Regions from separate parts of the Priestia sp. SB1 genome, predicted to be linked through region 2. Evidence: a T-box and tRNA genes for the amino acid it is inferred to sense, from the RefSeq annotation. Region 2 holds a T-box; the other holds one or more tRNA genes.

Region 1 (10,001 bases), on a different contig from region 2:
CCTTTAGACAAAATAGCGCCAAGACCTGCTGCACTTTTTACAGTTCCCGCAAATAATGTACCCGATTCTGTAATTCCTAAGTGAAGAGGGTAGTCAAAAGCTTGAGCAGCTTTTTCATATGCTTCAATTGCCAAGTTAACATCGGATGCTTTCATTGAAACGATGATGTCATGGAAATCAAGGTCTTCTAAAATTTTAATGTGATGAAGTGCACTTTCTACCATGCCATCTGCTGTCGGATAGCCGTATTTATCTAAAATACGTTTTTCCAGTGAACCGGCGTTAACTCCAATACGAATTGGAATATTTTTAGCTTTTGCAGCATTTACAACAGCTTCCACTTTTTCACGGCGTCCAATATTACCTGGGTTGATACGGATTTTATCCGCTCCGCCTTCAATTGCTTTTAACGCTAAGCGATAGTCAAAATGAATATCTACAACTAATGGAATGTTAATGCGTTTTTTAATTTCAGGGATTGCATCTGCTGCGCGCTCATCTGGACAAGCAACACGAACAACTTGGCATCCTGCTTCTTCTAAACGTTTAATTTCTGCAACCGTTGCTTCAACATCATGTGTTTTAGTGGTTGTCATACTTTGAATAACTAATTCGTTACTGCCCCCAATTGTTAAATCTCCAACTTTGACGGGGCGTGTTTTTGTACGATGTATAATTTCACTCACGTGATAATCTCTCCTTCAAAATGAAATCAAGAATTTGAATTCATTAATAGAATAACTCTTTATGAACAAAATAACTAGTAGAAAGTACTACCTTAGCTATTTTAACAATGACTATCCCATCTTGACAAGAAGAATGCTGTCATTACTTGTAAATAGGGAACTTATACGTTTTTCCAATTTGAATATCTTCAGGCGCTGTACCGTTATTTAACTTCTTAAAGTCTTTAATCATTTGGTTCATAGAAACCGGTATCGATTTTTTTGTAAGCTCTTCAATGACGGACAAAACTGTATCGCCTGGCTTAATTTTTATTTTTGTATAGGTGGAAGAAGAGCTGGCGGCTTTTGTTTCTGCAGGCTGCGCTTTGCTGACTTGAACTGCTTCAGTCGCAGTAGGAATGGTACCGTATTTAATGTCGTAGTGACAAATATATCCGATAAAAGCGAAAGCGGCTAATGCACATAGCTTTTTCATTACGCTCCTCCTTCATTCTTTTGCTTATGTGTAAAGCCTATGCTTGTCTTACTTAAATATGATTGGAGAACGAAAATTGAAAGAAAAATTAATGATTGTTTCATTAGGCTTATTGCCTTTCATCATGGTGCTGGGAAATTCCATGCTCATTCCTCTGCTGCCAAGCATTCAAAAGTCACTTCACTTAAGTGGAGTCCAAACCAGTTTGATACTGAGTGTATTTTCGATTCCGGCTGCATTGTGTATTCCTGCGGTAGGAATTTTATCAGATCGATATGGACGTAAAAAATTAATTATGTATTCCCTCATCGTGATGATAATCGGTAGCCTTGTCGCTGCTAGTAGCGCTTTGGTCTCTTCTGGAAGCTTTGCTGTGTTGATGGCTGGAAGAGTGATTCAAGGGATTGGCGCTGCTGGTACTACAACGTTGGCAATGGCATTAACTGGAGATGTATTTACAGGGGAAAAAAGAGCAAAAGTCCTTGGGATTTTAGAAGTATATAATGGAGCTGGAAAAGTGGTTGCACCTATAATTGGAGCAACGGCGGCACTCGTTGTATGGTATGCCGCATTTTTTGTGTATCCTTTAGCGGCAGGTGCTGCTTTAGTAGGTATAGCCTTGTATGTGAGAGAAGCGAAAACAGGTTCAGATTCAGTATCTGTTGGAGAGTATTTAAAGAGAGCCATTGGGATTGTCTATGATAAAAGAAAATCGCTTTTTCCTTTATTCTTTGTCGGGGGACTGGGGTTGTTTTTATTATTTGGCATTTTATATTACTTATCTTTTTTAATAGAGGAAACGTATCATATAGACGGTTTTTTCAAAGGAACCGCTTTTTTATTTCCTCTTGGCGCGATGACGCTCGTTTCTTATTGGACCGGTCAGCGAATCAAAACAGATGTAGTGCTCATGAAAAAATTGATGATAGTAGGAATGATTCTTTTATTCGTAATGTTTGGAGTATTAACGGTGATTTATACGCTTCCTGTGCTGATGTTTTGTTTGACAGTCGCCTTTGGCGGCTTAGGATTTGTTCTTCCTTGTATTAATATGATGATTACTTCAGCGGCTTCAGACGAAGAAAGAGGATTTATTGTATCCATTTATGGAACGGTGAGATTTTTAGGAGTAGCGCTGGGACCCGTTGTTTTTGAAGTGTGGATGCATACTGAAAGGCTGATGTTTATTTATAGCTTTAGTTTGCTCGCAGCAGGAGGTTTGTGGGTTTTGTATCAGTTGAAAATTTTTTCTTCTGCAATGGGGAGAAGAAAAGTTGTACAGAAATAAAGAGGCTGGGACAAAAGTATGTTAGTTGAAGAAGCTCCCAACAAATTTGATTCTTGATCAAGAATTAAATTCGTTCGGAGCTTTTCATTGGCAGGGTAAACATAGATTTTATGTATGTAGGTGCTTCTAGCCGTTGATTGGATTCATTTCGTTATGTTTCAATCGCTTTATTAGGTTTTACCTTTTTTCTCATAGGAACCCTTGTGACGAGCAATAAGTAAATGAAGAACGTTCCTATCCAGTAAAGAGAGCTATGTGTTGCTAGAGACAAAGAAAAAGCTTCAAAAAGCGTATAAAGCAGCGTGAAGGCTACCGTACTATAAGCGCTCAGTGCCCATAGCTGTTTGAAAGGAAGCTGCTTCTTAGTGATGAGTCCAATCAGTTTTCCAAGATAAGCAAGGCAGGTAATAGAAAGGAAGTTTAGTCCAGATGTTAATACGTACAGTAAAAGCATAGCGATAGGGACAAGTATGTATAAAGAAAATTTTTGTTCGTGCAGCAAGTTTAACAGTTCATTTTTATCTTTATGATGCCAGTTTAGCAACTCATATGAATACGTTTGTGTTTGTGAATTAGTCGTGATGTAAATTCCATCCTTTAAAAAACCAATTGCATGAGCAGGGGAATGAAACCGTTCAATAGACTGTGAGGGGTCTAAGATAAAAGCGGTACCGTTTACTTTTTTTGTGAAAGGTTGGCTTGACGTAAGCTGTGAATTTGAAATAGAAAAAGAAGAAACAGATTTCGGGAGATCTGTAGTCGCGGTATGATAGCCGTTTACAATCGTCAAAGTCATAAAGAAAAATGTAGGCAGCAAAGAAATGAATGTTAAAAACAGCACAAAGCCAATTGTTTTATTCGTATGCTCAAAGCGAAGCGATCTTATTTTTTTGAAGGAAGTAAAACTCCATGCTATCTTTTTCAGCATGCTCATTGTAAAGCCTCCTATTATTGAAAATTCTGATTATACCTTATTTTATAGCGGAAATTTAAGGTTTACAATAGATTTTAGAAAACGTTACCAATTACAATAGTGCGATGGAGCGTTTTGTCAAAAGCATTTCTTTATATGTACAGATTTTGCTGTCATTGTTTTTGGGGGATATTACGGGCAGTTTGAGGACTGTGCTGTTAATAGTGCAGTGGTACACTCGAAAATCGTTATCTGAAGATATATTTGAAAGTAAAATAAAGGAAGGTCTCGTGGTGCAAGGTCTTTCTTTATAGGAGTGGTTATTGTATGATAAATAGTAATAATAAAAAGGATAGGTGCGGGCATGGCTATTTTATGTTGGGCATTAGTTATCATTAGCTTTGCTGTATCGTTTGTTGGGTTGGTTTATCCCATCATCCCAAGCGTGCTATTTGTAGCGCTAGGATTTGTTATATACGGTTTATTTTATGATTTTAGCTCCTATAGCTGGTTATTTTGGGTGATACAAGGATTGTTAGTTGTCGCACTTTTTTTAGCAGACTATATCGCTAATATTATTGGTGTGAAAAAATTCGGAGGCACTAAAGCAGGCGTTTGGGGAAGTACAGTTGGATTGCTTGTGGGTCCGTTTGTTATTCCGGGATTTGGAATTATTTTAGGGCCGTTTATCGGAGCGATTGTAGGAGAACTGATTGTTCATCGGACCACAATTAGCAACGCAGTAAAAATTGGAGTAGGTTCGGTTATTGGCTTTTTTAGTGGCGCTATCTCGAAAGGATTTATTCAACTGTTGATGATTGCCTATTTTTTATACGCTGTTTTAAAATAATATATTGACTTTAGGCCAGAAACATGTTAAATTTTTAATGTCGCTAGTAAATGTTATATTGTTCCACAGTAGCTCAGTGGTAGAGCTATCGGCTGTTAACCGATCGGTCGTAGGTTCGAGTCCTACCTGTGGAGCCATGGCGGTGTAGCTCAGCTGGCTAGAGCGTACGGTTCATACCCGTGAGGTCGGGGGTTCGATCCCCTCCGCCGCTATTTTCCAATTTACGTTTGTGACATACATAATTCATATTGTTCCACAGTAGCTCAGTGGTAGAGCTATCGGCTGTTAACCGATCGGTCGTAGGTTCGAGTCCTACCTGTGGAGCCACGTGGACCCTTAGCTCAGCTGGTTAGAGCAGACGGCTCATAACCGTCCGGTCGCAGGTTCGAGTCCTGCAGGGTCCACCATTTATAGGGTTGGAGGAATACCCAAGTCCGGCTGAAGGGATCGGTCTTGAAAACCGACAGGGGTGTTAAAGCCCGCGGGGGTTCGAATCCCTCTTCCTCCGCCATACTATTGTCTATTCAAAGCTTCTTTTGAGAAAAAGAAGCTTTTTTTATGTTTAAAAGAATAGCGAATGGGAATTAGGTAAATATAAATCATGGATTAGGTACTTTTTATTTGAAAGAGTAGGGTAAATTTGCTAATCTAAACGTATATGGTGCTTTTGCGCCAAAATGCTTACATATTTTGAAGGAGGAATTATTCATGGCTTACAAATTACCAGAACTACCTTATGCATACGATGCACTGGAACCACATATCGACAAAGAAACAATGAATATTCACCACACAAAACATCACAACACATATGTTACAAACCTAAACGCTGCTGTTGAAGGCAAAGCGGATTTAGAAAGCAAAAGTATTGAAGAGTTAATTTCAAACTTAGATGCTGTTCCTGAAGATATCCGTACAGCAGTACGCAATAACGGTGGCGGTCATGCGAACCACTCATTATTTTGGACAATCCTTTGCCCTAACGGCGGCGGTGCTCCAACTGGTGAATTAGCAGACGCTATCGCTAGCAAATTCGGCAGCTTTGATCAATTCAAAGAAGAATTTGCAAATGCAGCTAAAACTCGCTTCGGTTCTGGCTGGGCTTGGTTAGTTGTAAACAACGGCGAATTAGAAGTAACAAGCACACCAAACCAAGATAGCCCATTAATGGAAGGCAAAACGCCAATTCTTGGTCTAGACGTTTGGGAGCACGCTTACTACTTAAATTATCAAAACCGCCGTCCAGATTACATTTCAGCATTCTTTAATGTTGTAAAATGGGACGAAGTTGCTAAGCGTTACGACGCTGCAAAATAAGCTGAAGACGTATTTAAAAGCCAGTAAAGTAATTATTACCTTTACTGGCTTTTTTGTTTTCCAATTCTTTTACATATCTCCTTTTCTTTTTCACACACTAGGTGTAGAAGAGAAAAGGAGTTTTTTGATATGCCTTTATTAAAAAAAGTAGTTGGAGATGTAGAAGTTAGTAAAGATTTACTTTTGCTTTTAATTATAGGCGGTCTTTATGCCTTGGCTATTTCAATTTCCAATTCGTTTGTTAACATTTATCTGTGGAAACAATCAGGAGAATTTTCGGATCTCGCTATTTATAATTTAGCGGTAGTGGTGCTTCAGCCCCTTACGTTTATTTTAGCAGGTAAATGGGCCAAACGAATTGACCGGGTTGTGGTTTTAAGGTTAGGCGTATCTTTTTTAGCTGTTTTTTATATCGCTGTATTGGTCAGTGGAGCTAACGCAGCCGAGTATTTAGTATTGCTTGGTGGACTGCTGGGTATAGGATATGGCTTTTATTGGCTAGCTTTTAATGTGCTAACTTTTGAAATTACAGAACCTGATACAAGAGACTTTTTTAACGGATTTTTAGGGATCTTAAACTCTTTTGCAGGGATGATTGGTCCTTTAGGAGCGGGCTTTGTTATTTCCGCTTTGTATGAATCACTTGGGTATAAAATTGTGTTTGGTGTATCTCTGCTATTGTTTGTCGGTGCCGTTGTGCTTAGTTTTTTTATTACAAGACGCGCAGCTGAAGGAGTATACAAATTTAAAGAAGTGTGGGCTGAACGAAAAGTCAACAAAGACTGGAATCGAATATTACAGGCTCATTTCTTTCAAGGATTGCGTGAAGGTACGTTCATTTTTGTCGTATCCGTTATGGTATTTATTACGACGGGAAGTGAATTAGCTTTAGGAACTTATGGACTGGTGAATTCAGCGGTGGCGTTTGTAGGATACTATGTAGCCTCAAGATTTATTAAGCAAAAAAATCGCCTTCGATTTATTTTCACCGGGGGCCTCCTTCTCTATGGAGCAGTCTTTTTGCTTATCTTTAACTTATCGTATCCAAAGTTAATTATATATGCTGTTTGTATTGCCATTGCCTATCCTATTTTGTTGGTTCCATTCATTTCTCTAACGTACGATGTGATTGGACGAGCAAAGGACGTTGTTTCAAAAAGAATCGAATACATTGTTGTCAGAGAAGTATTTCTGAATATTGGGCGCGTCGTTTCCATATCTTTATTTTTAATAGCCGTACTATTTTTTGATGAAGCAAAAAGTATTCCTATTTTATTATCTATTGTTGGAGCAGGGCATACGATCATTTATTTTTGTGTAAGACATATCTCACAGCCTCTGCACAAAAAAGAAACGACTGTTACTCCTCCAGTATTAAATGAAGGAGACGGAGAGTCTCCAGCTTAGAGTATTATCAGCTCCTTCATTTGTACTATGGAAAATGCCTCTCTTTTCTTTTAGAATAAATACGTTGTGTAAATAGGCACCTGCCAGGTGTCTATTTATTTGCTAAATGTCTGATTTTATGGTGTTATGGTATATATGTTTTATAAAGTGTAGGTGTTGGTATGAAAAAGAAAAAAAGAAGAAAAAGTCACGTGCCTTTTCGTGTGAACTTACTTTTCTTGACCGTATTTGCCCTATTTTCCGTATTAATTTTGCGGTTGGGACTTGTTCAAATTGTGTACGGTGAGAATTACGAACGAGAAGTCGAAAAAACACAGGACGTTACAGTCAGTACGCCTGTTCCTCGAGGGAAAATGTACGATCGGTATAACCGCGTAATTGTAGATAATACCTCTTTAAATACGATTACATATACTCGTTTTCAAGGAAATACAGCTGAAGAAAGGCTGCGCATCGCTAAAAAGTTAGCCACTATGATCGATGTTCCTTACACCACAAATGTGATTGATATTCCAGAAAATAGAAAGAATAAAGATGCTAAAAACGTGGTAAAAATTACAGAACGCGACATGAAGGATTACTGGATTATGCTTCACCCTAAAGAAGCGGAGCAGAAAATTACGAAAGCTGATCGCAAAAAAGTTCAAGATGGTGAAATGACTGATGACGAACTGTATCAACGTCAGTTAGACCGCATTTCTAAAAAAGATTTAGAAAGTTTAAAGAGTGATTTAGAAGTTCTAGCTATTAAGCGCCAAATGGAGGCAGGTTATTCTAACACCCCGCAAATTGTTAAAAGCGGTGTGACAAATGAAGAGTATGCCGTTGTAAGTGAGCATTTAGATGAACTTCCGGGTGTTGATACAACAACGTATTGGGATCGCTCATACCCAGAAAACAGCACTCTCCGTACTTTGCTTGGAAATGTATCCTCTGCCAACGAGGGTCTGCCCAAAGATAAAGTACAGTATTACTTATCAAGAGGCTATAGTCGAAATGACCAAGTTGGGACGAGCTATTTAGAGAAGCAATACGAAGCTCAGCTCAGCGGTCAAAAAGAAAAAGTCCAGTATGTAACAGATGATAAAGGAAATCTCCTTGATACAATTCAAGTGTCGAAAGGCGAACGCGGCAGTGATTTGGTTTTAACTATTGATATGGAGCTTCAAAAAGCGGTAGAAAAACAAATTACGGACCAGCTTTTAGCCAAAAAGAAAATGAAAGGAACGCAGTTTTTAGACCGTGCTTTTGTGATTATGATGGATCCTCACACAGGAGAAATCTTAACAATGGCAGGTAAAAAATACACCATTGATAAGAAGACTGGGGTACCTAAAATAGAAGATTTTGCATTAGGGAATATTTCAACATCTTATACAATGGGCTCTGTTGTAAAAGGGGCAACGGTTCTAGCTGGCTTAGATTCAGGAGCTATTAAGCCAAACACAGTGTTCGTTGATGAACCGTTAAAAATTAAAGGAACACCAATTAAGAAATCAGCTGAGGCTGAGGGGTTAGGACCCTTAACGTATTCATCCGCGTTAAAATATTCATCCAACGTATTTATGTTTAAAACGGTAATGGCGATGGCTGGATTACAGTACCACAAGAACATGACTTTACCGATTAAACCTGACACATTCAGCGAACTGCGTTCGTACTACAGTCAGTTCGGCTTAGGCGTATCAACAGGCATAAACCTCGATAACGAATCAACAGGTGTACAAGGAGGAAGCAATGTTCCAGGTACAGCGCTTGATTTAGGAATTGGCCAGTATGATACGTACACGCCGCTGCAGCTTGTTCAATATACTTCTGCAATAGCTAATGGAGGGTATCGCATCAAGCCGCAGCTAGTAAAAGAAATCCGAAAACCAACGATAAAGACCGATGAAATTGGCGGTACGCAGCATTCCTTTGAACCTGATGTGTTAAATCGTATCACGATGAAAGAAGAATACATTAAAGATGTTCAAAATGGCTTTAAGCGGGTTACGCAGGAACAAGGCGGTACAGGGTACGCAGCTTTCCATACAGCGAACTATAATCCTGCTGGTAAATCTGGAACGGCACAAGCCTATGAGAAAAACCCAAGCGGAGGGGATCCAATTAAAGTTAATAATTCAAACTTTGTGGCCTTTGCTCCGGCAAATGATCCTGAAATTGCAGTAGCTGTTGTGGTACCATCGGCATTTGTGCCAAGTGCACCAAATACCATTACAAAAGAGCTTGCTCGTTCTGCGCTCGATACGTATTTTGATTTAAAGAAAAAAGGTGAACAAGAAGTAAAAGATCAAGAAGAGAATCAACAGGCTGTCATTGCAAACGACGCCAATTAAAGAGGCTGGGAAAAAGCATATTAGTTGAAGTAAGATCCGAACGACGTTGATTAAGAATCAACGCTGTTCGGATTTTTTTATTGAGAGGGTGAACGTAGATTTCATGTAAGTAGGTGCTTTAAGCGGTTGATTGGAGGGCAGGGCGAAGACTTCTGCCGGAAAAGCGGAAGAAGTGAGACCCCGCAGGAGCGGAAGCGACAACGAGGCTCATCGGCCGCCTGCTTGCACGGAAATCAACAGTGGTGTCAGAAGTGATTCGTACTGGCTTATTTATCTAATTTACTTATCTTTATATCAAATTAATTTAGTTATGTCTCAACCTCTTCTTTTTTTTTGTTAGAAATCTTTACATATATGGTTTTTTATTGAATTTAAGGGTCGTAAGAACTAGTTTTTTACCTAAAAAACACGCAGATAGGCCTTCGTTTACAAAAGCTTTACATTGAGTTAAAACACAATTAATAGTCGGCTATTATTCTGTAAGTGTAAGGATTAATAGAAATCATCAAAATAAGGGTAAGCGTTCGGCTTCTCGTATGTATTTACACTAATAGTAAACAATAGATATTAAATAGACATAGAGAGACTTTTATTGTGCTCAAAACGGTTAAAGACGATGAAGGAGGATTATCCAATGGCAATAACAATGGAATTGACTAACAAAGAAAAAGTAAATACTCCGCAAACAAAAGAAATTGTATATAAAACAAAAGGTTTGAATTTATG
Region 2 (10,001 bases):
CAGGATCACATACTTGTTCAAGCCAGGTCTGAACTTCCATCAAGTATCTTTTTCTCTCATCTTGATCGGCCATACTTCCCCTCCTTACACCTCATCTTCACTATCATATTCAAAAGAAAAAGCAACATAACTTCCTACTTGTATCTATTGAGGTAGAAAATTCGACATAAAAAAGCAAGAGCTCCTTAAAGGATAAACTCTTGCCTTTTTTCTTATATCTTCTTCGCCATATTCACATAATCAATCGTTTCTTGCTTACTAACAGCTGCGTGCTTCAGCTTTGGGTCATAATAGAGCTCCACTTTTATATTATTGATTTCACAGTCGTCTGGCATGTCCTGCAAATCCGTTAAAAACGGCAGCAAGTGATTGTTCATATCGTATTCAAACGCCCCGTTTTGCAAGTAATACACCTTTGGCACATAGTTAATATGGCGAAAAAACTTCACTACGTTAATTCGCTCACCGTATGAGGCGATCACTTCATCTTCTGTCAAGTTCGGATAAGATAAATTAAACACTTGCCGAACCGGCGTTTTCAGCCACTTGGTCAAGCAAGTCTGCGGATTATTGACAAGCGCTTTTGCTCCTTTTACGTACCCCGCTAAAAACATTGACATAAAGCCGCCGCCCGAAGATCCGTAAAATAGCACATTAGACGAACTCACCTGTACTTTTTTCATGAACTTTTCAATTAAAACCGCAATGTCTTTTAAATAAAAACGATCGCTTGTCCCTTGTCCCCACGCAAGCGACACCTTTCCTAAATAAAGCGTAGGATCGTTATAGTAAATAATTGAATCTTGGAATTCATTCATCCACGAATGGCGCTGAAAATATGGAGGGCCTGCAGGCATTTCCTGACTTGCCCCTCCTCCTGAGCCAAACACAAGCAAATGAGAAGACTCTTTTTTCAGCCTTACTAAAAACTCAAACAGCACTCCGTTCCACTCGATTCCTACTAAAACGGGCTTATCAAACGGCAGCTGAAGTTCATCCAGCTTTTCATACGTACTAGTTATCTTTTCATATTGATCAAGCAACAGCTCTGCAACTCACTTTCCTTAAAATGATCCGTCTTATGCGTCTGACATTGATCATGGCTCTGTAAAAAAAGAACCTGTTACAGTGTATGAAAATCAGTGGACAAATGTTTGTACACGTTATCAAAAATAGGCCTTACCTACATATCCTCCTAGGCCTCTGTCACGAAATAAAACTCTCTACATACGATACAGCATCATAAAAAATTCAAGGATAGGAGCTGGAGACCCTTGTCAACGCCCTATATGGATTACAATAATCCAAACGTACAATACTTTTCTGATGTGAACAAAAACAGACTTAATACGCGAAACGATCAAAATTACATTAACCGATTGGGCCGGGATGTGCTCAACACATTAGGAAATGTATCATTACTTGATATTTACTTAAGCAAAAGCCGCGTAGTAGAACCGCACTATCACCAAAATGCCGCTGAGCTTGTCTACTGCATTTCAGGCTCAGCCGTCGTTTCATTAATCAATCCGTTTAACAACGAAGTCACAAATATTCCGATTACTCCCGGTCAAGTAGCCAATATCCCTCAAGGCTGGTGGCACTGGGAAATTGCGTCTGAAGACAATACGCATTTACTTGCCATTTTTGACGCCCCTTACCCGGAATATATTTTTGGATCGGACATTTTAAATAAAACGCCTATTGAAGTCCTTGCTCACACGTACTGCTTAGATCCGGAGCAGCTAAAGAAAACGCTGGCTCCGCTAAAAAATCAAACCATCGTGATTGGACCAACGGACGAATGCGGAGAAAAAGAACACTATAAAAAGAAAAAACAAGTAGGCCCTGTACACCACCAGCAGCCTACTTATACGTATCCTCCGCCTCAAAATTCTTATTACTCTCCTCAAAATCCTTATCACTATCGATACTGGTAGAGGCAAAAAACCCGTTGCACTGGCAGCGGGGTTTTTTAACGAATACATAACGCTATTAATCTGTATATGTACTGTGAAAAGCGGCTTCAATATATGCAACTTGGAAATGATAATGTCCAATTAAATATTTCACAATATCCACTTGATCGATTTTGCCAGGCTTATCGACCATCGCTTCTTTCACCATTTTTTCAAATGTACCTTGATCAAATTGTTCTTCATGAATAACAATTGTTTCAGAGTACGTTTCGCCTTGCCCTTCTGAAATGCGGTAGTAATACAATTTCTTCACCTCAATTTATCTTAAATGTGTGTATACCCTTAACTACTCATTTTAAAACATTTTTTCAGCGTTCTTTTTCTACTTTACGATAGGCTGCGGCTTTTGCTTTTACAAGCAGCCTTGTAACCCAATACGCTACTAACGTTATTCCTATATCAATCAGAAAAATATAAAACAAGCTCATTCCTTTTCCTGAATCAATAAATTTAAAATGGTGTTCAAGAGGGGCTAGCCCAAATGAAAAAACAGCGCTCAGCAGAATTGTATACAGATAAAAATTCTTTTGGTGATTCGTACAATATTGATAAAGCAGCAGAAAGCCTACCGGCAAAATAGAAGCGGTAATATTCGTTGCGTTCGGAAGCAGCGGCGTTAAAAAAAACGTGTGCGTTAAATGACCGCTTCGCCCAAGTGCAATATCAATATATGCCCAGAGCATGTGCACTGTGTAACCGAAGAAAAACACCTCAAAGATCCTCGTCCGATCTACGGTAAAATACAACAACACAAGAGGAAGAACGAGCGAAGCAAGCACCACCCAAAACTGCCAGTTTCCAAAATCTGAATACTGATGCCAATACGACGATAATAACTCCTGCAGCTTATCGCTTTGTTCATGTATGTTTCCCCAGTATCGTTCATAACTCACTGAAGTAACCTCCTATATAGAGTCTCTGCTTATGTATGTACGAATAAGCTCCATTTTATACAGAGAAACATGGAAAGCGGCCATTTATTGCTTGTGATCACCCGAATAGGTCACCGGAAGCTCACGTTCAATTACTTCTTCCTCTTTTCGATCAACAGCATACGCTTTTGCTGTTGCCCTTGAGCTAACTGACGCGGATAGCTTCTCATCTTTAAAATGCAGCGCGACTCCGTCATCTACAGCGTAGCCTTCTTTCATTTCCCTGCTTGCCATTAACTCATGATACGAAGGTCTTCGATTGCTTTCTCCGTCGTAGTGAGGACAGTTGCTGCCCGTTAAAAATCCTAAACAGTCGATTTTAGACAGTTTATTGTTCATTGAATCGGTGACGCCTTCTTCAAACCAGCAAATCGAACCTGCGCTTATTCCTGCTAAGATTATTCCTTTTTTATAAGCTTCTTTTAGAATTGTATCAAGTCCCCACTCTTTCCATAAAGAAAGCATATTCCTTGTATTACCGCCGCCTACATACAAAATATCGTGCTGCATCACATATGCTTTTAAATCTATAAAGTTTCGTGCAAACAGCGATAAATGAGACGGTGTACATACCAACTTCTCAAACGCTTCATAAAACCTTTCTATATAATTATCGGCATCTCCGCTGGCTGTAGGGATAAAACAGATTTTCGGCACATCTATATGAGCTTGTGAAAGTATGTATTGATCCAGAAGCAAGTTATCCGGCTCCATCGAAAAACCTCCGCCGCCCATGGCTATAATTTGTCTCATTTCAATTCTTCCTTTCAAAAAAGTGATATAGGAAATGTAAATTCATACTATTTCAAACAAGAAGTTTTCCGTATAATGGAAGAGTGATAAAAAGGTGGTGCAAAGCTCTTGAAAATAGTACGAACACTTTTACTAATACTAGGCATTTTTATTATCTTGTTTTGTATCTTTGGCTATATCGATTATAACGGTCAAAAAATGGAACTTGGAGCCAAACAAGAAAAAAACATTCCTTCTTCCATTAACACTGATGGGGGAACTATTAAGCTATCTGCTGTAAGCGAAAAGTACGATAAAACGCAGTTTGGCTTTTTTGTTATTCAAAACAATTCGACGCATACCTTAACAATTCCTTATGAAAATACGGCGGATCACTTAAAAGACGGCAAGTGGTACAAAGTTGTGCTAAACGGATTAGAGTTCCCTGATAAAACCGTCACGCTGAAGCCAGGGAAATCACTCAAACTAGATATCGCAACTCCTAACTACAAAGTAGGAAAATATCGTTTTGTTCAACACTTTAAAGATGAAAACGGAAAAGAGTATGTACTAGCGGCTCCTTTTGAAATCGTTTGGCCGAGTCTTAAAAATGTTCTCGGACAGTTTGATTAAAGGTAAAAGAGAGATTTAGAAATACCGAAATTTATCTCACCTAAAGACGAACAAATCGGGTGAATGATTAGTATGAATTGCTTGTTACCCCGCTGTTGATTTCCGTGCAAGACTTCGCTTTCCGCGGGCGGCCGGTGAGCCTCCTCGTCGCTTTCGCTCCTGCGGGGTCTCACCTATTCCGCTTCTCCCGCAGGAGTCTTCATCTTGCCCTCCAATCCACAGCTAGAAGCAGCTACCTTCACTATAAAAACAGAAAAAACGAACGGTTAATCGATAAACCGTTCGTACATTAATTCAACTTATCCCTGCCTCTCTTTATCAGTTCTGATTTAAAATGCGAAGCGTAACTTGCTTTGTTCCGACTTTTACCGTCTCTCCGTTTTTGATGGCTTCTTTCACACTGAGACTGTGCAGCAGAAGATTTTCTTGAAGCAGCGTTTCAAAATTCGCAACGGCTTCCTTCACTTCTTCGTCTCCGCTAAGTTCCAAATCAATACGTAAGTTCACGGGTAAACCCAGCTTTTTGCGATAATCTTGAACCGCTCGAATTACTTCACGAGCGACTCCTTCCTGCACGAGTTCTTCGGTTAACGCCGTATCCAACACGGCAGTGTACGTGCCGTTGGATGCAACTGCAAAACCTTCTTTTGGCACTTTTTCAACGAGTACGTCCGCCGTTTCAAGCGTTAGGTTTTCTCCTGAAGCAAGCGTAACACTCAGCTTGCCTTGTTCAACAAACTCTTTCCCTTTCTCTTCTGAAAGGTTTTTCAGCGCTTGGTTGACCTCATTAACTTGTTTCCCGAACTTTGGCCCAGCCTGTTTAAAATCAAGTTTTAATACGTATGATACAAGCTTGTCGTCGTCTTGCTCCACGTTAAAGTTCTTTACATTAAGCTCATCTTTGATGACATCATGGTATGCTTCCCACTCTACATCTTCTTCCGTTACCACAAGCGAAAGACTTTGCAGAGGCTGCTTTACTTTTAACGAATGCGTATTTCGGATGCTTCGGCCTAGTTCCACTACTTGAAGCACCGCTGCCATTTCTTTTTCCAGCTTTTCGTTCACTTTCGTTTGATCACATGCAGGATAGTCTGCTAAATGAACGCTTTTCCCTGTTAGATTTTCATGAACATCATCCGCAACAAACGGCGTAAACGGGGCTAATAGTTGACTTAATGTCACTAGTACTTCATGAAGCGTATCGTAAGCTGCTGCTTTTTCTCCGTCCATTCCTTCTGACCAAAAGCGATCGCGGGAACGTCGCACATACCAGTTGCTTAGCTCTTCAATGAATACAGCGATTTCACGAGCCGCGCTTGTAAATCCGTAATCTTCAAGATGTACTGTTGCGCGCTTGACCGTGCTGTGCAAACGCGAAAGAATCCACTCATCCAATTTTGTTTTTTTTAATTCATACGTTTGCTCCGGATCATAGCCGTCAAGCTTAGCGTACAGCACGTAAAAGCCGTACACGTTCACAAGTGTATCAATGACTTTTGACTTCGCTTCTTGCACGACACGCTCTGAAAATTTCTTCGGATTCCAAGGTGCACTGTCTGCTAAAAGCGCCCATCTAAGCGCATCAGCACCAAATGTATGAATAAGATCAACAGGGTCTAGCGCATTTCCTTTACTTTTAGACATCTTTTGACCGTTTTCATCTAAGACGTGACCAAGAGACAAAACGCGCTTATACGGTGCTTTTCCTGTAAACAGCGTTGAAACTGCCATCAAGCTGTAAAACCAGCCGCGCGTTTGATCAATTCCTTCTGCGATAACGTCCGCCGGGAACTGCTTTTGAAACAGCTCGCTGTTTTCAAACGGATAGTGATACTGCGCAAACGGCATCGAGCCGCTGTCAAACCAAACGTCAATCACTTCTGGCGTTCGCTTCATTTCTCCGCTGCAGACCGGACACGTTAGCTGCACGTCATCTACATATGGCTTATGAAGTTCAATGCTGTCATCCACGGAATGAGACGCATGATTTTGAAGCTCTTTGATACTTTTCGGAGCTATTTGATGCGCACATTCCCCGCATTCCCATACGTTCAGCGGCGTTCCCCAGTAGCGCTTTCTGCTGATGTTCCAGTCCACCATATTTTCCAAAAAGTTGCCAAAGCGACCGTGCTTGATATGATCCGGGTACCACTTCACGCTTTCATTATTTTTCAAAAATTGTTCTTTTAACGCCGTCGTTTGGATAAACCAGCTTTCATTTGCGTAATAAAGAAGCGGCGAGTCGCATCGCCAGCAAAACGGATAGCTGTGCTCATGCTTTTCTTTATGATACAGCACGCCTTCGTTTGCTAAATAACGAACGATATCAACGTCGCAGTCTTTCACGAAACGTCCTTGAAAAGGCGGCACTTCAGACGTGTACTGTCCTTTTTCATCCACTACGTTCACAAATGAAAAGCCGTTTTCTTTTACAACTCTGTAATCATCTTCGCCGTAAGCAGGTGCTAAATGAACAACTCCTGTTCCGCTTTGATCCGTTACGTAATCAGCCGTTACGACTTCATGACCTTTTTCAACGTTCACAAAATTAAACGGCGGCTCATACGACATTCCTTTTAACTCATTTCCTTTATGATGAGATAAAACGCTATATTCTCCTTTTAACACTTTGTCTGCGAGCGCTTCTGCCACTATATACACGCTGTCGCCTTGCTCAGCGCGAACGTAGTTCATCTCTTCATGCACCGCAAGCGCCACGTTTGACGGAAGCGTCCAAGGCGTTGTCGTCCACCCTAAAAAATACTCATTATCGTGGTTTTTCACTTTAAATTTCACCGTTACCGTTAAATCTTTTACATCTTTATACCCTTGCGCTACTTCATGCGAACTCAGCGACGTTTGACAGCTCGGGCAGTAAGGTGATACGCGGTGGCCTTTATAAAGAAGTCCTTTGTCATGAATCGTGCCAAGCACGTTCCATACGCTTTCAATGTATGAATTCTCCAAGGTGATGTAAGGGTCTTCCATATCAACCCAATAGCCAAGCTGCTCCGTGAACGTGCGCCACTGCTTTTCATACACAAACACACTTTCCTTACACTTGTTGATAAAAGCTTCTACGCCGTATTTTTCAATGTCATGCTTCCCTGAAATTCCGAGCTGCTTTTCGACACCGAGCTCTACCGGTAGTCCGTGCGTATCCCAGCCTGCTTTTCGGATCACTTGATGCCCCGTCATCGTTTTATAACGAGCCACCACGTCTTTAATCGTCCGGCCTAGCGCGTGCCCAACGTGAGGCAAACCGTTTGCTGTTGGAGGTCCTTCATAAAATACAAACGAAGGATGCCCCTCTCGGTTTTCAACCGACTGCTGAAACACATTTCCTTTTTGCCACTGCTGCTGGATACGCTGTTCGCGCTCTTGCGAAGACTCCCTTACATTCACTTCTTTCATGTGATACCACTCCTTTTAAAGTTAAAAGCACACAAAGAAACCCGTCCCTATGACTAGGGACGGGTTTTAAACCGCGGTACCACCCTGGCTTCTATTGATCCGTTCATCAATAGCACTCAGCAACGTACAATCATACGCGTTCTTTTTAACGGTAGACTACCGTTCAAACTTACTTATAGTTCAGTTTGACTTCTCAGAGAGGATATTCCCCTGCAGCTTGAACACCGGCTTTCAGCTATCACCAGCTCTCTGTGGAACAAACTTGCAGCGTACTGATTCTCTTCAACGAATTTGTGTGCTTTTATTAGTAGCTATTGTATGCGGTTTGGAAGGGAATGTCAATGTTTATGATATTTATGTATGTTTCTCCGTATAACGTAGCCATCTATTGATAAAATAACTGCTTACCACTGTTTGCTGCCTTTTTCACGCTCTCAGGAAAAGGAAATATACACAAAAAACCACCTCATTTAAGGTGGGTATTATTTGGCTCTCCGACTTGAAAGACGCTTTTTAAAACCAGTTAATAAACGGCGGAATGCTCTGAGGGAAATGAAATAGATTGCACGGATCATATGCTCGTTTCACTTCTCGAAGCTTTTTAAAATTCTCTCCATAATACGCCGTTGGCCAATCTCTGATGAGCCGGTCCGGCCAGTTCACATAATCTCCAGTTGTATATCTCGATAAAGCATTCCTTAAGTCTTCAATCCATCGAATGTTTACTCGCTCTTCTGAAGGATGGCTCCATGTAGCAAGGTACTCCTGTGCGATAACAGCATCTCTATAATAAAAGGCCGTTTCATTAGAGGCAACTTCCTCTACTGCTCCCCCGAGAGATTGGTGCCAAATACTAGATTTTTCATTCGGAGCATTTTCTAAAAAATGCTTCATTGTTAAAATAGCGTCTTTTGGAAAAGGTTTATTAAGAAAAGAACCTGACCTTTTTCGAGGGGCGGGTTGGTTTCCGCTCGGATCGTCAAAAAATTGTACAGCTTCAATATATGAAACTTCCTTTATTACTACTTTTTTAGGACACCCAACATCTATTAAAGGCTGCAGAAGTTCCTTTAACTTGAATGATGAACCAACGAATTCACCTTGAGCAATAATCTGATTCGCTTCTTTCGATTTTAACTCAATCTCCGAAGTTAAGCGCTTATCGGTATTTGTGGCCCAGTGCTGCCATGCATCAAAAGCAGCTTCGAAATCTTCCCATTCCCATGTAATTGAAAAGATTGACACCTTTGAAATAGGCTGCACCTTAAAGGTAAAAGACGTAACAATACCAAAGTTTCCGCCCCCGCCGCCACAACACGCCCAAAAGAGATCACTGTTGTGATTTTTATTTGCCTTAATGAGTTCAACTTCTCTCTGTTCATTTACGATCGCCATTTCAACTTCAACCAAATTATCACAGGTAAGCCCAAACAGCCTTGATAACATCCCAATTCCTCCGCCAAGCACAAGGCCTACAAGACCAACACTGCTTTCCGTTCCTGCAGGGATAGTCGTTCCTTTTTTCCATAATTCATTATATACTTTCCCTAGATTAGCTCCTGCTTCTATTTTCGCTGTCATGTCTTTAGAGTTGAACGTGATTCTATCCATTTCACTAACATCAATCACTAATCCACCGTTTACTAATGAAAAATTTTCATAGCTATGCCTACCGCTTCTTATTCGAAATGGGACATGATTTTCCTTTACCCATTTCAATGCATTTACTACATCGTTTGTATTCTGACAAAATACAATTATTCTCGGAAATTTAGGCACACCTAAATTATTATTTGTTCTAGCCTGATCATATTCCACATCATCAGGTGTAACGATTCGTCCAGTAAGCTTTGTTTCCTCCACGATATAACCCCTTTCTTAATACAGATAAGATGCTATATCCTATGAATTTTCTTCAGAAAAGACACACAGTTTAAAGGGAGGAAAAAGAGAGTAGAAAACTTACCGGAGGGGTTCTGGATAAGTGTGCTAATTTATTTTTAACGTATTTTAAATGACGCCACTATATGTAAATTACTTCCTAAGTATAAACATAGCAATCTATCATGTGCAAAAATCAATTTATATCACTTGCTTGATATCTAGCGGGTCCTCTAAACACTTCTCTAACATGCCACCCAAGAAAATCTTCATTCGGCTGATACGCCGGATGAATCGGATCTCTAAGCTTTTGTCCGTGAAATTTCATAAGCCACTCTTCAAATCCATTTGTGCCGTGTGCTTGAGTTGCCACTAAGAGCTCATTATGATCTGAAAAAGTAAAAACTCCTCGATCAAATAATTTATG

Evidence for each region. The T-box of region 2 lies ahead of ileS (isoleucine--tRNA ligase). A T-box ahead of a tRNA ligase gene usually reads a tRNA of that ligase, here a tRNA-Ile.
Region 1: it encodes a tRNA-Ile, which carries the amino acid that the T-box ahead of ileS (isoleucine--tRNA ligase) is inferred to sense. The anticodon was not compared.

The regions. Positions count from the first base shown of each region.
Region 1 covers NZ_JBBJSS010000001.1:634,507-644,507, reverse strand. The annotation lists gene ispG (flavodoxin-dependent (E)-4-hydroxy-3-methylbut-2-enyl-diphosphate synthase) at 1-677, opposite strand, end outside; gene WKH56_RS03330 (hypothetical protein) at 829-1,161, opposite strand; gene WKH56_RS03325 (MFS transporter) at 1,238-2,449, shown strand; gene WKH56_RS03320 (DUF1189 domain-containing protein) at 2,601-3,383, opposite strand; gene WKH56_RS03315 (DUF456 domain-containing protein) at 3,727-4,212, shown strand; tRNA gene WKH56_RS03310 (tRNA-Asn) at 4,275-4,349, shown strand; tRNA gene WKH56_RS03305 (tRNA-Met) at 4,351-4,424, shown strand; tRNA gene WKH56_RS03300 (tRNA-Asn) at 4,465-4,539, shown strand; tRNA gene WKH56_RS03295 (tRNA-Ile) at 4,543-4,619, shown strand; tRNA gene WKH56_RS03290 (tRNA-Ser) at 4,631-4,723, shown strand; gene sodA (superoxide dismutase SodA) at 4,921-5,529, shown strand; gene WKH56_RS03280 (MFS transporter) at 5,659-6,936, shown strand; gene WKH56_RS03275 (peptidoglycan D,D-transpeptidase FtsI family protein) at 7,098-9,275, shown strand; gene WKH56_RS03270 (hypothetical protein) at 9,402-9,530, shown strand; gene pstB (phosphate ABC transporter ATP-binding protein PstB) at 9,922-10,001, shown strand, end outside.
Region 2 covers NZ_JBBJSS010000005.1:41,490-51,490, forward strand. The annotation lists gene WKH56_RS18385 (superoxide dismutase) at 1-73, opposite strand, end outside; gene WKH56_RS18390 (glycosyl transferase family 2) at 213-1,043, opposite strand; gene WKH56_RS18395 (cupin domain-containing protein) at 1,275-1,940, shown strand; gene WKH56_RS18400 (hypothetical protein) at 1,996-2,232, opposite strand; gene WKH56_RS18405 (hypothetical protein) at 2,288-2,872, opposite strand; gene WKH56_RS18410 (Type 1 glutamine amidotransferase-like domain-containing protein) at 2,957-3,664, opposite strand; gene WKH56_RS18415 (immunoglobulin-like domain-containing protein) at 3,773-4,276, shown strand; gene WKH56_RS18420 (hypothetical protein) at 4,273-4,449, opposite strand; gene ileS (isoleucine--tRNA ligase) at 4,595-7,693, opposite strand; T-box leader at 7,746-7,988, opposite strand; gene WKH56_RS18430 (FAD-binding oxidoreductase) at 8,207-9,556, opposite strand; gene WKH56_RS18435 (phosphorothioated DNA-binding restriction endonuclease) at 9,771-10,001, opposite strand, start outside.